DNA from 2 places in the Pseudomonas sp. GL-R-26 genome. Region 2 is predicted to be linked to the other one. Evidence: predicted binding sites of a transcription regulator. Region 2 holds the regulator's gene; the other holds the start of a gene.
The links. The regulator sigma-54, encoded in region 2, starts transcription at its own class of promoters, with help from an activator protein. The targets are predictions, from matches to a motif close to ANTGGCATNNANNTTGCTNT.

Region 1 (5,362 bases), on a different contig from region 2:
GTCGCGCAGACTTTCTTCCGGCAGTTCCCGGGCCAGCAATTGTGCCGCGCCGCGAATCCCGCCCAAGGGGTTCTTGATTTCATGGGCAAGGCCGCGAACCAGCATCTTGCTGGTTTCCTGTTTCGACAGCTGTGCTTCTTCCTTGGTGATCCGCAACAGGCGGTCACGGGGGTGGACTTCGAGCAGCAGCATCGTGTCGCCGTTGCTCAGAATCGGCGTTACCGCGTAGTCGACGGTCAGGGTCTGGCCGGTGAGGGCGGTGAGCATGGCCTCGCGCTTGGTGAACGGGTGCGCTTGCTCGACGGCCTGGCGCAACGAGTTCAGCGCCTCGGTCGATTCGGTAAACAGCTCGCTGATGAACTGCCCATGGCTGCGCTGGCCGCTGATGGCCAGCAGCATCTCCGCCGCCGGGTTCATGTACTCGAGGCGCAGTTCGGCATCAAGCAGGATGGTGGCAGTGGTGAGGTTGTCGAGTAGCAAGCGGTGGAGTGCGTCGCTAATGGTCATCGGGACCTCTTTTAGGGCAGAGCATGCGCAAAAAAAACGCTGGTACGGGCAAAATGCAAAAACCAAACCAAGGCTCCGAAAAGAAGCGTTCAGCGCCTGAAACAGGCGTTTGACGCTCGTTTGCGTGGCGTTCTGCCAGCTTTCGCGGGTACTTTCGAACCAAAATGGGTTGGAATGTGAGTACGGTGCAATCTATTGCACCAATATAGTGCGCAAACCTGAACGAGGTTAGAAAAGTCTCAGGAAAGGATTTTTTTCTTCGCCGGGTTTGTCGCTGAGCGGGCATTCCGGCCGCTGGCCGTAGTCTTCGAGAGTGCAGGGTTTGATCCTGCGCTTCTGGGCGAGAGACGTGCGCTGCATGTGGAAAGGCTGGCTGGCGGTGCGTTCGACGATGCGTCCCTGTTCGTCGAGGATTTCCACGGACAGGGTATGGCTGCCGCGATCGATGTTGCTCAAGGCGAACACCGGGCTCAGGCCGGGTTCGGCGGTGGGCTGGCCGTCGAGCAGTAACCGGTAGCGGTGACCGGGTTGCAGGGCAGGTTCGTTGGTCGCGCTGACGATGACTTCGCCGGTGTTGCTGCGGATGGTTGCGTCGGGTTCCGGGATCAGGATGCGCAGCACCTCATAGTGGAACAGCGCTTGTACTTCGGGACTGCTCTGGGCAATCAACGGCGCTGCGCTGGTGGAGTTGGCCGCTATTCGATTGGTCGTTGTCAGCGGCACGCGCCTGGCGTCGCCGGGTTTGGGCTGGTCGGTGAATACCCGATTGCCCTGGGCGCCGACATACATGAAGACCTCTGCCGAAGTGGGCAGGGCTATCAGGCAGGCGATCAAAAGCCAGGCCTTCAAGGCTTGTGCACCCGCTGTACGGTGAATGTCACCGCAGGGCTCTGCTGTACAACGTTTTCGCCATCGATCACTTGCACGGCGAGGCGGTGCTCGCCGCGATCGATGTTCACCAGTTGCAGGGTCGGCACGTTGCCTGGCTGGCCGTAGGGTTGACCGTCCAGCAGCAGGCGCAACAGGTGGGGCCCTTGCAGGCGCGGCTGGATCAGTACTGTTACGGTGAACGTGCCGTTGTTGGCGCGCAGGGCTTCGGTGCTGGGCAGGCCTGTCAGCTCCAGCGCTTCATAGGTCTTGTGGGGTTGTTCTTTACGACCGGTCTCGGCAGCAGGTGCGACTTCGCCGGCAGGCTGGCGCTCGACGCTGTTGAGGGGCGGCAATTCGACCGGTTGGACGCTGACTCCGTCAGGCGGTTGATTGCTGTACGCGGTGGCACCGTTGGCGTCCGTGTACTTGTAGATCTGCGCCGTGGCGGGCAGAACGATCAGCAGCAGGATGAAGAGAAAACCACGACCCATGGAATCGACCGGAAACGAAAGCATTGGGTTGCAGCATAGGCCAGGCTGGGTGGTTATCCCAAGCCGCTAAATATTTGGATATGGTCTGCGAGATATTCACAGCGCCACAAATCCCACAGGGTCCATCGTCAATCATGGAAATGTGGGCAATAAAAAGGCCTCCCGAAGGAGGCCTCTTTTTTGTCACGCCGCGTGTTGCGACGCTACCGGATCAGCAGCTGTAGTACAGCTCGTACTCCAGTGGGTGTACGAAGGTACGTACCTTGATTTCTTCTTCGCTTTTCAGGGCGATGTAAGCGTCGATGAAGTCGTCGCTGAAAACGCCGCCTTTGGTCAGGAACGCACGACCTTTGTCCAGCTCTTCCAGGGCTTCTTTCAGGCTGCCGCAAACTTGTGGGATCTCTTTGGCCTCTTCAGGCGGCAGGTCGTACAGGTTTTTGTCAGCAGCATCGCCAGGGTGGATCTTGTTCTGGATGCCGTCCAGGCCAGCCATCAGCAGTGCGGCGAAGCACAGGTACGGGTTGGCAGCCGGATCCGGGAAGCGTGCTTCGATACGGCGGGCTTTCGGGCTCGACACGTAAGGAATACGGATCGAAGCGGAACGGTTGCGAGCCGAGTAGGCCAGCATCACTGGAGCTTCGAAGCCTGGAACCAGGCGCTTGTAGGAGTTGGTTGCCGGGTTGGTGAAGCCGTTCAGGGCCTTACCGTGCTTGATGATGCCGCCGATGAAGTACAGGGCGGTGTCGGACAGGCCGGCATAACCTTCGCCAGCGAAGGTGTTCTTGCCATCTTTCCAGATGGACATGTGTACGTGCATACCCGAACCGTTGTCGCCGTACAGAGGCTTAGGCATGAAGGTAGCGGTGCGGCCGTAGGCGTCGGCTACGTTGTGCACGACGTACTTCAGGGTTTGGGTTTCGTCGGCTTTCTTCACCAGGGTGTTGAACTTGACGCCGATTTCGTTCTGGCCGGCAGTCGCCACTTCGTGGTGGTGAACTTCGACGGTCAGGCCCATCTCTTCCAGTGCGTTGCACATGGAGGTACGGATTTCGTGGTCGTGGTCGAACGGCGGAACCGGGAAGTAGCCGCCTTTGACGCCTGGACGGTGGCCTTTGTTGCCGCCTTCGATGTCCTGGTCGGACATCCACGAACCTTGTTCAGAGTAGATCTTGAACATGGAGCCGGAAATGTCGGACTTGAACTTCACCTGGTCGAAGATGAAGAACTCTGGCTCTGGACCGGCGTATACGGTGTCACCGATTGCGGTGGCTTTCAGGTGCTCTTCAGCGCGCTTGGCGATCGCACGTGGGTCGCGGTCGTAGCCTTGCATGCTCGAAGGTTCGATGATGTCGCAGACCAGGATCAGGGTCGGTTCTTCAGTGAACGGATCCAGAACAGCGGTGGAGTCGTCCGGCATCAGGATCATGTCGGAGGCTTCGATGCCTTTCCAGCCAGCGATGGAGGAACCGTCGAACATTTTGCCGACTTCGAAGAAGTCGTCATCCAGCGCATCGCGAGCCGGCATGGTCACGTGGTGCTGAGTGCCTTTGGTGTCCGTGAAGCGCAGATCAATCCACTTGACGTCATGATCTTTGATGAGTTGAACCGACTTCGACATAGTGTCCTCCGGGTGGCTTCGGGCTAGTAGTGGATGCCCTTAAATGTGGGTGATGCCGGCGCGAATACTCTGCCAAGGCAACCTGCCTCACAAGGGAGCAAATTGCATGCCAGTGCCCCACCATGGGTTTTTTGCCCCAATTTCACGCCTGTCAGGCGGAAAAGTACCTTAAAGCGGAAAAACACGCCCTACAATGTGGCGCTCATTTCAATAAATGACCTGTTTTGGTGCGCGCGAAACCTTCTGCACATTAACTGGTTAAACCTTGAGCAATTTCCGCTATAATCCGCGCCCCCCTTTTTCGGCAGGCCATGCGCGCGCTGTTTCCATGAAATTAATCGTAAAAGTCTTCCCCGAGATCACCATCAAGAGCCGCCCGGTACGGATGCGTTTCATCCGTCAATTGGCCAAGAACATCCGTGCCGTGCTCCGCGATCTGGACCCGGCCGTGGTGGTGAACGGCGTGTGGGACAACCTCGAGCTGGAAACCCGCGTCAGCGACCCCAAGGCCTTGAAGGAGATGGGCGAGCGCCTGAGTTGCATGCCGGGCATCGCGCATTTCCTGCAGATCGATGAGTACCCGCTGGGCGATTTCGACGACATCGTTGAAAAGTGCAAGCAGCACTACGGTGATGCACTGGCCGGCAAGATCTTCTCGGTGCGTTGCAAGCGCGCCGGCAAGCACCCGTTCAGCTCGATCGATATCGAAAAATATGTCGGCAGCCAGTTGCGCCGTCAGTGCGGTGCCGCCGGAATCGACCTGAAAAAGCCGGAAATCGAAGTCCGGATCGAAGTTCGCGACCAACGGTTGTTCGTGATCCACAGCCAGCACAACGGCATCGGCGGATATCCGCTGGGCGCGCTGGAGCAGACCCTGGTGCTGATGTCCGGTGGCTTCGACTCCACCGTGGCGGCCTACCAGATCATGCGCCGCGGCCTGATGGCGCATTTCTGCTTCTTCAATCTGGGCGGACGTGCCCACGAACTGGGCGTCATGGAGGTCGCGCATTTCATCTGGAAGAAGTACGGCAGCTCCCAACGCGTGCTATTTGTCAGTGTGCCGTTCGAAGAAGTGCTGGGAGAAATTCTTGGCAAAGTCGATAACAGTCATATGGGCGTAGTATTGAAGCGTATGATGTTGCGCGCTTCCTCCCAAATTGCCGATCGACTGCACATTGAGGCGCTGGTCACTGGTGAGGCGATCTCCCAGGTATCGAGCCAGACACTGCCGAACCTGTCAGTGATCGATTGCGTGACCGACAAGCTGGTGTTGCGTCCGCTGATCGCGAGCCACAAGCAGGACATCATCGACCTGGCCAACGAAATCGGCACCGCCGATTTCGCCCGGCACATGCCGGAGTACTGCGGCGTCATCTCGGTCAACCCGAAGACCGCGGCCAAGCGCTATCGCGTCGAGCATGAAGAGAAAGAATTCGATATGGCGGTACTCGAGCGTGCGCTCGAAAACGCCAAGCTGGTGCCGATCGATCGCGTGATCGATGAACTGGGCCAGGATTTGCAGATTGAAGAAGTCAGCGAAGCGCTGGCCGGTCAGATCGTCATCGACATCCGTCATCCGGATGCCGCTGAAGACGACCCGCTGGACCTCGCTGGCATCGAGGTACAAACGATGCCGTTTTATGCAGTGAACGCTCGTTTCAAGGAACTGGACCCTACTCGCCAGTACCTGCTGTATTGCGACAAAGGCGTGATGAGTCGCCTGCATGCCCACCATTTGCTCAGTGAGGGGCATGCCAATGTGCGCGTTTATCGACCGAGCTAAGTGCCCGGGGCTGTTTGCCTGTGGCCTGCGTCACCGGCCCCCCGATGCCACCGTCAAGCTGTAACGGCTTTCACGGACGCTACTGTTAATCGC
Region 2 (5,362 bases):
GGACTCCACCAGGAACGCAGTGCCCGGCTCGGGCTGATTCAGCAGACGCAGTTTGATGGCGTCACGCAACTGGTACAGGTTCAGGCTGGTGGTGTTGATCTTGAGATCGGCGAGGTCGGCAATCGGCCCGAGCAGGTCGCTCTCGACGCTGATGGCTTCGGCCAGCGAGCGGTTGGCGTTGCTCAGTGGGTGACGTCGGCGGGTTTCCGAGAAGCGCTTGAGCAGGGTTTCTTCGTCGGCGTCCAGATACAGCACATCGCACTGGATGTGGCGGCTGCGGACTTCTTCGAGCAGCTCGGGGAAGCGTGACAGGTGGCTGGGCAGGTTGCGCGCGTCAATGGAAACGGCGACCAGCGGCTGTAACAGCTCGGTATGAACCAGGGCGCGTTCGGCCAGCTCCGGCAGCAAGCCGGCTGGCAAATTGTCGATGCAGTAGTAGCCGTTGTCCTCAAGAACGTCGAGGGCGGTACTTTTACCTGAGCCGGAACGGCCACTGACGATGATCAAGCGCATGATTACTGACCGTTCTGCTCGTCCAGGACAACCTGATACAGGGCTTCGTTGCTTGCAGCACTACGCAGCTTTTCGCGAACTTCCTTGCGGTCGAGCATGCTGGCGATCTGTCGCAGCAGCTCAAGGTGCGCATCGGTGGCGGCTTCCGGGACCAGCAGCACGAACAGCAGGTCAACCGGCGCGCCATCGATGGCGTCGAAATCGATAGGGGCGTCCAGGTGCATCAATGCACTGATGGGCGAAACACAGCCCTTGAGACGGCAATGTGGAATGGCGATGCCATTGCCAAACCCGGTGGAGCCGAGTTTTTCACGGGCAATCAGTGCCTCGAAGACATCTTGCATCTCCAGGGCCGGCACTTCGCGGGCGATCAGATTGGCAATTTGTTCGAGGGCTTTCTTTTTACTGCCTCCCGGCACGTTCACCAGGGAACGGCCGGGGGTCAGGATACTTTCAAGTCGGATCATGGGTAGGGAGTGTTAACGACCGGTTGCGCCCTGGAGGAGGCTCTGGGTCTTTTCCTTATGCTTTTTGAGTTGTTTATCCAGCTTGTCGGTGAGTGCGTCGATCGCGGCGTACATATCGGTATGCTCCGCGTTGGCGACCACTTCATTCCCGGGAATATGCAGCGTGGCTTCGATTTTCTGCTTCAGTTTTTCGACGGTCATCGTGACCTGCACATTAGTGATCTTGTCGAAATGTCGCTCCAATCGTTCGAGTTTTTCGCCGATGTAGGTGCGAAGAGGTTCGGTCACTTCCAGTTGGTGTCCACTGATGTTGACTTGCATACAGCTTCTCCTTCGTTGCCAGTGCATAAAGCGGTAGATCAGATGATCTACCACTGGAACGCTGTGGCGTGGCTCTACATCAACCGCTTGCGTTCGCTCGAAGGCGCGATCCCGAGGGATTCGCGGTACTTGGCGACGGTGCGGCGAGCCACCTGAATGCCTTGTGCCTCCAGTAAACCAGCGATCTTGCTGTCACTCAACGGCTTTTTCTGATTTTCCGCGGCAACCAGTTTTTTGATGATCGCCCGGATCGCCGTGGACGAGCATTCGCCGCCTTCGGAGGTGCTTACGTGACTGGAGAAAAAGTACTTCAGTTCATAAATGCCCCGGGGGGTGTGCATGAACTTCTGGGTGGTCACCCGTGAAATCGTCGATTCATGCATGCCGACCGCTTCGGCGATGTCATGCAGGACCAGCGGCTTCATGGCTTCGTCGCCGTACTCCAGAAAGCCGCGCTGATGCTCGACGATCTGGGTGGCAACCTTCATCAGGGTTTCATTGCGGCTTTGCAGGCTCTTGATGAACCAGCGGGCCTCCTGCAACTGATTGCGCATGAAGGTATTGTCGGCGCTGGTGTCGGCGCGGCGCACGAAACCTGCGTACTGGGCGTTGACCCGCAGCCGTGGCACCGACTCCTGATTGAGCTCCACCAGCCAGCGCTCGTTGTCCTTGCGCACGATGACGTCAGGAACGACGTACTCGGCTTCAGTGGACTCGATTTGCGAGCCCGGGCGCGGGTTGAGGCTCTGGACCAGTTCGATGACCTGGCGCAGCTCGTCTTCCTTGAGCTTCATGCGACGCATCAACTGGCTGTAATCGCGGCTGCCCAGCAGGTCAATGTAATCGGTGACCAGGCGCTTGGCCTCGGCCAGCCAAGGGGTCTTGGCAGGCAACTGGCGCAATTGCAGCAGCAGGCATTCGCCCAGGTTGCGGGCGCCGATGCCGGCGGGCTCGAATTGCTGGATGCGGTGCAGGACGGCTTCGATTTCGTCCAGTTCGATGTCCAGTTCCGGGTCGAAGGCTTCGAGGATTTCCTCTAGGGTTTCGTCCAGGTAGCCCTGATTGTTGATGCAGTCGATCAGGGTCACGGCGATCAGGCGATCGGTGTCGGACATCGGGGCCAGGTTCAGTTGCCACAGCAAATGGCTCTGCAGGCTTTCGCCGGCCGAGGTGCGGGTGGTGAAGTCCCACTCGTCATCATCATTGCTGGGCAGGCTGCTGGCGCTGGTCTGGTAAACGTCTTCCCACGCGGTGTCGACGGGGAGTTCGTTTGGGATACGCTCGTTCCAGTCACCTTCATCGAGGTTATCAACCGTCGGGGCGCTTTCCTGGTAGGAGGGCTCCTGGATGTCAGTGTTGGGCTTTTGTTCGGCGTTGTCGGCCAAGGGGTCGGAATTGTCGAAGTCGTCGCCTTCTTCCTGGCGTTCGAGCATCGGATTTGACTCCAGGGCCTCCTGGATTTCCTGTTGCAGGTCCAGGGTCGACAATTGGAGCAGGCGGATGGCCTGTTGCAGCTGCGGTGTCATCGTCAGCTGCTGGCCCATTCTCAAGACTAGCGATGGTTTCATGGCTGGGGCTTAACACCTTATTCGCCGGCGCACATGCGCCATCCACTACAGGGCGCCGGGGCGCCAAACTTAAGCAAATTATATGCCTGAAACTAAAGGGTTTGCCTAGAGCGCTGTAACAATAAAAAACTATAAAGCTGTGTTGCTGCGCTGCCCTTGTTGAGGGCTGACCACGCTTGTCGGCACGAGGCGCCGGTGAGTGGCTGGTCAGGTGCCCGGGCAACTGCCCGGGCACGGCTCAGCGATTACAGGCGGAACTCGTGGCCCAGGTACACTTCCTTGACCAGGTTGTTGGCCAGGATGGTCTCTGCGTCGCCTTCGGCGATCAGTTGGCCGTCATTGACGATATAGGCGGTTTCACAGATATCCAGGGTTTCACGAACGTTGTGGTCCGTGATCAGCACGCCAATGCCTTTGGCCTTGAGGTGGTAAATGATCTGCTTGATGTCGCCGACCGAAATCGGGTCCACGCCGGCGAAGGGTTCGTCGAGGAGGATGAATTTCGGGTTGGTGGCCAGGGCGCGGGCGATTTCCACGCGACGGCGCTCGCCACCGGACAGGCTCATGCCCAGGTTGTCGCGGATGTGGCTGATGTGGAATTCCTGCAGCAGGCTTTCCAGCTCCTTGCGACGACCTGCCTTGTCGAGTTCCTTGCGGGTCTCGAGGATGGCCATGATGTTGTCGGCCACCGACAGTTTGCGGAAGATCGATGCTTCCTGCGGCAAGTAGCCGATACCGGCCTTTGCGCGACCGTGCATCGGCTGGTGGCTGACGTCCAGGTCATCAATCAGGACGCGGCCCTGGTCGGCTTGCACCAGGCCGACGATCATGTAGAAGCAGGTGGTCTTGCCGGCGCCGTTCGGGCCAAGCAGGCCGACGATCTGGCCGCTGTCGATGGACAGGCTGACATCACGCACGACCTGGCGGCTCTTGTAGCTCTTTGCCAGATGCTGAGCTTTCAGAGTTGCCATTACTGGGCCTTTTTCTCGTCGGTTTTCTTCTTCGGCTGGATCACCATGTCGATACGCGGGCGCGCCTCGGTGACCTTGCTGCCTGTGGCGCGACCGGCGCTGGCGAGCTTCTTGTTCGTGTCGTAGACAATTTTCTCGCCTTGGGTGACGTTGTTGTCCTTGTCGACAACTTTGGCCTTGTCGATCAGTACGACGCGATTTTGCGCGGCGTGATACTGGATCGTCACGCCCCAACCCTGAACAGGCTTGGTATCGCCAGCCGTTTGCAACTGCTCGAAGTACGCCAGGTTGCCCACCGAGGTCACTACGTCAATGTCGCCAGTCGGGGTGCGGGTGATGGTAACGGTGTTGCCTGTCACCTTCATCGAACCTTGGGTGATGATCACGTCACCCTTATAGGTAGCAATACCTTGCTTGTCGTCCAGTTGGGCGTCGTCGGCCTGAATGCGGATAGGCTGCTGTTGATCTTCCGGCAGAGCCCAGGCGCTCACGCTTCCCAGTGCTGCGCCCAGACTGAGCAAAATCGGGAGGGTTTTAACGAGCCTCATACTGTCCTCTTACGTTCGATAGCAGGTGTATCCTGCTTTCTTTCAAATACGCTTTCATTCCCTTGCCAGTCGATACACCGCCAGCGCCGTCGATTCTAACGTCTTGCTCGGTCTGCGCATATTGCTGCTGCGGGAACACGGTCATGCGGGTGCTGGTGATCAGGGTTTTACGGTTTTTCTCGTCGAAGCGCGTGATGCGCACGTCATCGATCAGTTCGACCTGTGTGCCATCAGGATTGACCTCGCCGTGCAAGCTCTGGACGTGCCACGGAAATTCAGTGCCGCGGAACACGTTCAGGTCGGGGTTGGTCAGCAATGTCACCTCGGTCGCTTTCAGGTGCTCGACCTTGTCGGACACCAGATCATATTGCAGCTTGCCGTCGGGCAGGTACTGCACGCTGTGAGCGTTGATGGCGTAATAGTCGATCGCGCTTTCATCGACCGGCGTTGCCGGCTTGTCGAGGAAGCGTTCCGGGCTGATGTTCCAGTAGCCAACCGCGGCGAATATCGCTGCGATGCAACTGTACATCAGGGTGTTGCGAAACTTTTTGCTCAGCATAATGGGCTCACAGGTACGCCGCATTGGCCGCGTCGAGGCGGTCCTGGGCGCGCAGGATCAATTCGCAGAATTCGCGAGCGGCACCTTCACCGCCACGGGCGAGGGTGATGCCGTGAGCGTGTTCACGCACGAAGCTGGCGGCATTGGCCACCGCCATGCCCAGGCCGACGCGGCGAATCACCGGCAGGTCCGGCAGGTCATCGCCGAGGTAGGCCACCTGTTCATAGCTCAGGTTGAGTTGGGCCAGTAGCTCGTCGAGTACCACCAGTTTGTCTTCGCGTCCCTGATACAGATGCGGGATTCCGAGATTTCTGGCTCTCCGTTCGACCACCGGGGTCTTGCGGCCACTGATGATGGCCGTCTGCACGCCGGCAGCCATCAGCATCTTGATGCCCTGGCCGTCGAGGGTGTTGAA

Region 1: glnA (type I glutamate--ammonia ligase) is a predicted target of sigma-54. The motif match lies at 3,581-3,600, and genes of this name have one in related genera.

The regions. Positions count from the first base shown of each region.
Region 1 is NZ_JAGYGI010000002.1:218,146-223,507, reverse strand. It holds gene glnL (nitrogen regulation protein NR(II)) at 1-507, opposite strand, end outside; gene KGA96_RS04195 (DUF4124 domain-containing protein) at 736-1,356, opposite strand; gene KGA96_RS04190 (DUF4124 domain-containing protein) at 1,353-1,868, opposite strand; gene glnA (type I glutamate--ammonia ligase) at 2,080-3,486, opposite strand; gene thiI (tRNA uracil 4-sulfurtransferase ThiI) at 3,815-5,269, shown strand.
Region 2 is NZ_JAGYGI010000014.1:40,394-45,755, forward strand. It holds gene rapZ (RNase adapter RapZ) at 1-513, opposite strand, end outside; gene ptsN (PTS IIA-like nitrogen regulatory protein PtsN) at 516-980, opposite strand; gene hpf (ribosome hibernation-promoting factor, HPF/YfiA family) at 993-1,301, opposite strand; gene KGA96_RS16140 (RNA polymerase factor sigma-54) at 1,376-2,869, opposite strand; gene lptB (LPS export ABC transporter ATP-binding protein) at 3,115-3,840, opposite strand; gene lptA (lipopolysaccharide transport periplasmic protein LptA) at 3,840-4,388, opposite strand; gene lptC (LPS export ABC transporter periplasmic protein LptC) at 4,375-4,947, opposite strand; gene KGA96_RS16160 (KdsC family phosphatase) at 4,955-5,362, opposite strand, start outside.